2 linked regions of the Roseiflexus sp. RS-1 genome follow. The protein of the gene in region 1 interacts with the protein of each later gene in a pairwise test. Links are inferred from orthologs where the notes say so. Each region holds a gene or a part of one and is shown in the gene's direction. Other genes may lie near its edges.

Evidence for each region. Proteins that work in one complex are often made in the same cells at the same time.
Region 2: the proteins of eno (region 1) and rpe interact in binary tests that used the Escherichia coli proteins (3 or more experiments, as listed by UniProt). The link is inferred for Roseiflexus sp. RS-1 from one-to-one orthologs.

The regions. Positions count from the first base shown.
Region 1 is NC_009523.1:5,679,915-5,682,852, reverse strand. It holds eno (phosphopyruvate hydratase), read left to right. Parts: upstream 1-793; coding sequence 794-2,083; downstream 2,084-2,938. Other genes in the region: ROSERS_RS23275 (RNA polymerase sigma factor), read right to left, coding at 2,819-2,938; ROSERS_RS23280 (anti-sigma factor family protein), read right to left, coding at 2,271-2,813; ROSERS_RS23290 (phosphotransacetylase family protein), read left to right, coding at 1-659. UniProt on the Escherichia coli protein: Catalyzes the reversible conversion of 2-phosphoglycerate (2-PG) into phosphoenolpyruvate (PEP). It is essential for the degradation of carbohydrates via glycolysis.
Region 2 is NC_009523.1:2,193,833-2,196,747, reverse strand. It holds rpe (ribulose-phosphate 3-epimerase), read left to right. Parts: upstream 1-1,069; coding sequence 1,070-1,762; downstream 1,763-2,915. Other genes in the region: proS (proline--tRNA ligase), read left to right, coding at 2,806-2,915; ROSERS_RS09205 (hypothetical protein), read left to right, coding at 1,816-2,604; ROSERS_RS09215 (MFS transporter), read right to left, coding at 1-919. UniProt on the Escherichia coli protein: Catalyzes the reversible epimerization of D-ribulose 5-phosphate to D-xylulose 5-phosphate.

The DNA.
Region 1 (2,938 bases):
CGGTTCTGCTCGTGACGCTCTATCGGTCACCGCTCTCGCTCGACGCGATTCTGGCAGTGCAACGCTACCTGGGCGACCGGTTGCTGGGGGTGTTGATCAACGAAGTCGAAGCGCCGAAGATCGACTTCGTGAAGAATCGGGTGGCGCCGTTCCTGGAGCAGCGCGGCGTGCCGGTTTTCGCCGTCCTTCAGCACGACCCGCAACTCGCCAGCGTGACCGTCGCCGATCTGTTCGAGTTCCTGGGCGGGCAGATGATCGGGCGACCGGAGTGGTGCGAGCGACAGGTGGAACACCTGGTGATCGGCGCGATGGGCAGCGCCGCAGCCCTCTCGCACTTCCGTCGTCGCGCCAATAAAGCGGTTATCACCGGCGGCGACCGCGCCGACCTGCAACTTGCAGCACTGGAGACCTCAACTTCGGTGCTGGTGCTGACGGGCAATATCCGCCCGCCCGCGACTGTGCTGGATAAGGCGGAAGAGCAGAAGGTGCCGGTCATCATCGTCGCCGACGACACCCTGACAACCGTTGAACGCAGTGAACGCGTCTTTGGGCACATTCGTTTCAAACAGGCAGCCAAAATCGCCCGCTTTAGCCAGATGCTCGACGAATCGTTCGACTTTGACCGCCTGTATGATCAATTGGGGTTGGTGCGGGTGTGAACGAGGAATAGCCGATAGCCGATAGGAGAGCTTGCCGTGTCATGCAAGCGCAAAGGCGAAGAAAAGGTAAGCGAGGGCAGTTTTCTCAGTTCTCAGTTCTCGGTTCTCAGTTCTCAACAGCGAAAGGAGAAGGTATGGCTGACACAATCATCGAAGCGATCACCGCGCGCGAAGTACTCGACTCGCGCGGAAATCCGACAATCGAGGTGGACGTGTATGTGGAGAGCGGCGATATGGGTCGCGCCATTGTGCCATCTGGCGCATCGACCGGTGCGTTCGAGGCGCTGGAACTGCGCGATGGTGACAAGAGCCGCTACGGTGGCAAAGGAGTGCTGAAAGCCGTTGAGCACGTCAACACCACCATCGCCGAGGCGCTCGAAGGGGAAGATGCCGCCGATCAGGTGAGCATCGACCGCAAACTGATCGAACTCGACGGCACCGAGAACAAAGGGCGTCTGGGCGCAAACGCCATTCTAGGGGTTTCGCTGGCGTGTGCCAAAGCAGCGGCGGCAGCGCACGATCTGCCACTCTACCGCTATCTGGGAGGCGTCCATGCCCATGTGCTCCCTGTTCCCATGATGAACATTCTGAACGGCGGCAAACACGCGCAGAACAGCACCGACTTTCAGGAGTTCATGATCATGCCGGTTGGTGCGCCATCGTTCCGTGAAGCGTTACGTTGGGGCAGCGAAATCTACCAGAGCCTCAAAAAGGTGATCCACGACCGTGGCGGCAGCACCAACGTCGGTGACGAGGGCGGTTTTGCGCCAAGCCTGCCGACAAACGAGGCAGCCCTTCAGATCATCATGGAAGCCATTGAACGCGCCGGGTACAAACCAGGCGAACAGGTGATGCTGGCGATGGATCCGGCGTGCACCGAACTGTACAAAGACGGCAAATATCATCTGGAGCGCGAGGGGCGATCGCTCACCAGCGCCGAGATGGTCGAGTACTGGGATGACATCGCAGCGCGTTATCCATTGATCTCCCTCGAAGATGGGTTGGCGGAGGAAGACTGGGAGGGCTGGAAACTGCTGCGCGCCCGACTCGGCGATCGGATCCAGCTGGTAGGCGATGATTTTCTGGTCACCAACGTGAAGCGTCTTGCGCGCGCCATTTCCGAACAGGCGGCAAATTCGATCCTGATCAAACTGAACCAGATCGGCACATTGACCGAGACGCTGGATGCGATCAGTATGGCGAATCGTGCCGGTTGGACGGCGGTGGTTTCACACCGTTCAGGCGAGAGTGAAGATGTCACGATTGCCGACCTGGTGGTGGCGACGAATGCCGGGCAGATCAAGACCGGCGCGCCAGCGCGCACCGATCGTGTGGCGAAGTACAACCAGTTGCTGCGCATCGAAGAGGAACTGGGTAGCGCAGCGCATTACGCCGGTATGGGGGCGTTCCGCATCAGGCGGTAAATCGCCGACGGTGGGGCGCTGCGGCGCATGACGCCGATACAGTAGGGGCGCTGCGCCGCAGCCCATCTGCGGCGCATGACGCCGATACAGTAGGGGCGCTGCGCTGCAGCCCGTCGGAGCATGGCGCCGCAGCGCCCGTCGGAGCATGGCGCCGCAGCGCCCATCGAGGCAGGGCGCCGCAGCGCCCCTACTCCGTTTGGGCAAGCGCAGAACGAGGCGAACGATCAAGGATCGCCCAGAGGATCGCCGCCAGCAGCAACCAGAGGAGTTGATCGCGCACCCGCAGTGCAAACTCAAGAACCCACTGCGACCCGGTTTGCATCGGCATCACCTGTGCCAGCCACTGAGCCGGTGTGTCGAACACCCACGCCAGTGCATCATTCAACCCGATCTGCATCACCAGGCTCCCGCCAAACGTCCAGGCGACCGCCAGCGATACCGCCAGAACCATCGCCGTCAGCGTATAGACGGTCACGACATACCAGCGACGGGGACGCGGCGCGGTGGAGAAGGCGGCAGACTGCAATGCGATTGCCATCAACTGCGCCGTCAGCACCGATGGCACGTCCCAGCGAAGTTCTTCGCGCAACGTTCGGTCGATCACGCGATTGCGCCGGTAGTATGCGGCGCACGCCGGGCACCTGGCGAGATGATCGTGGAGTGCTGCGTCATTGATTTCCGCATCGGCGTGAAGCGCCAGCAATGCGCGGACTTCATCGCAACTCAACATAGCGCCTACCTCCCTCCAACCGGCGCAGGCAATCGCATAAATGGGCTGAAGGGACTGCTGCCGGTCTCCGGTTGCTTCGGCACAGGCAACGCCCGCGCTGCGGGTGGTTGCTCGCGTTCCTGAAG
Region 2 (2,915 bases), 3.5 Mb from region 1 along the record:
GCGTGACGCCAAACGCTGCGACAAGCAACGATGGCACGAACAACGTTACCGCCTCGCTCAAGCCTGCGCCAAAGGAGAGTGCGCCAGCCAGCGCAATCTGCCAGTTGCGGAACAGATTCAGGTCAAGCACCGGGTCATCCGCACGACGCTCGATCTGCAAGAATAGCGGGATGAGCGCCAGTGCCAGCACCAGCAGGAACCAGGTCGATGATGCACTGATTGCATTCACCAGACCGCTCACACTCGCTTCGTCGAGCAGGTAGGCAAGATCGCTCAGCGCCACAGCCAGCGATGCCAGGATCACCCCAAGCACGACCGTCCCGCCCCAGTCGAAGGGACGCGGCGTTGCCGCGCGGATGGCGGGCAATAATTTCACGCCAAACCCGATCAGCGCAAGTGCAATCGGCAGATTGATCAGAAAGAGCCACTGCCATCCAAGCAGGAGCAGCACACCGCCGATGATCGGTCCGATCAGGAATGCAATACCAAACACCGCGCCGATCAGTCCCAGCGCGCTGCCGCGCTTCTCCGGCGGAAATGTATCACCGATCACCGCACTGGCAACCGGGAAAATGCCACGCGCGCCCAACCCCTGGATAGCGCGACCCGCCAGCACCAGCGCATACGTCGGCGCCGCCACGACGATCAATGACCCCAGACCAAACAGGGCAACACAGGCAGTGTAGAGCGTGCGCCGCCCCAGCCGGTCCGACAGTTTGGCGATGAACGGCGTTCCAACCAGGTTGCAGAGCACGTAGACGACGAACATCCACGATGCCGCACGCGCGTCGATTCCAAAATGCTCGCGCAACGCCGGCAGCGCTGGTCCAACGATGGCAATATCAAGCGCTGCCATCAGAACACCAACAAACAGCACAAGCAGGATGCGGTTCCGGGTACGTTCTTCGTTGCGAGTCATGGCACACCTCTTTCCTTACCGGTCGGTAGAATAGTGTACCCGAAACAACGCAACGTGTCAAGACGCCGGAATTGAGCCATCGTTCATCATCTCTATGCCGGTTCGATGCTATAATTATGCGGTGATCATCCGTTCGTGCGAGGGATATTCGTGCCGGTTATCGCCGCCAACCAGCGTTCAATACGTCTCATGCCGTCCATCCTCGCCGCCGATTTTGCGCGCCTCGGCGAGCAGGCGCGCGAAGTTGCCGCAGCTGGCGCCGATGGGTTGCACATCGATGTGATGGACGGCATGTTCGTGCCGAATATCAGCATCGGGATACCGGTGGTCGACGCGCTGCGCCGCACCGTTGATCTGCCGCTCGACTGTCATCTCATGATCGTCGAACCAGAGCGCTACATTGACGCATTCGTTGCTGCGGGCGCCACCCATATTACGGTGCATGTCGAAGCCTGCCGTCATCTCCATCGCACCATTCAACAGATCCACGCGCTGGGCGTCACCGCTGGCGTGGCCCTCAATCCGGCTACTCCGCTGACCGCTATCGAAGAGATTCTGCCCGACCTCGATCTTGTCCTGATTATGAGCGTCAATCCTGGTTTTGGCGGGCAGACGTACATTCCGGGCAGCACGGCGAAGATTGTTCGCCTGCGCCGTATGCTCGACGAACACGGGCTGCACCATATCGAACTTCAGGTCGATGGCGGCATCAGCGCCGCCAATGTCGCCGATGTCGCCGGCGCTGGCGCCACCAGCATCGTCGCCGGAACCGGCGTGTTCAACACCCGTCCCATATCCGAAACGATCCAGGCGATTCGTGATGCACTCCAGAGCAGAAACTGATCCGATGCGCTGGAGAGCCGACGTCGGCGCCTGAGCGATGTGAAGGGCGTTGTATGAGCGAAAGCGTGACGCTTGCCTGCGTCCACCACGATCCAGACGGCTTGCTCCGCTCTCAGGCTGAGCGGGTTGTGACAGCATTGCAACGCATTTTTCCAATGATCGTCGTGCGCACAACCGACGAGACGCCTGGCAGTGCCATCGAGCCGCTCCTGGCTGCTGGCGTCTCGATCTATCGCGCACCGTCGTGCGGTCATCTGAAGCTGGGACGCGCGCGACGCGAAGCCTTACGTCTGGGTATCGAGACAGGCGCGCATCACGTGCTCTTCTGCGATTTTGATCGCGCACTGCACTGGGTCGAATACCATCCTGCCGAACTCGCATCGATTGCCGGTTTGATCCTCGCCTATGATTTTACCGTCCTCGGACGCACACGGCGCGCGTTCGACAGCCATCCCCGCGCCCAGTGCGCTACCGAAGCGATCGTCAACCACGTCTTCGCACAGGTGAGCGGGCAGGAATGGGACGTCACCGCAGCCGCACGCGGCGTCTCGCGTCGCGCCGCCGCTGCGATCCTCGATGGCTGCCCGGACGAAACGATTGGCACCGATGTTTCCTGGACTCTCTTCCTGCAACGCACCGGTCGGTTTGCTATCGGCGCTATCGAAACTGAAGGTCTCGAATACGAAACTGCTGATCGTTTCCCTGAAGCGGTCGCCGCAGCTGGCGGCATCGACGCCTGGAAGGCGCGGATCGACGCCGACCCGCGCGAGTGGGCGCTGCGCCTGGAGATCGCGCGCCTCGAAGTCGAAGCAGCAGGAGCGTATGCGCATATGGTACAATAACAGCTCTACAAGGCGCGGCACACTCGCAGGGCTGTCCACCTGCGAGCGTTTGCGACGTCGGGAATGCCAGCACGATGATCGCTGCGGTGCGTTCCCGCTCACTGGCGGACAGTAGTTCCCGGATGTATCGCAGCCCGACGACGCGCCCAACCATGACAGAAATCAGACATCTCTTCTGGAACGCAGAAAGGTGTAACCAACGTGCCGAAAGAAGGAATTACGCCGCGCGCGCAGGATTATTCGCAGTGGTATCTCGACATTGTGCAACAGGCTGACCTGGCGGATTACGCCGAGGTAGTCAAAGGGTGCAT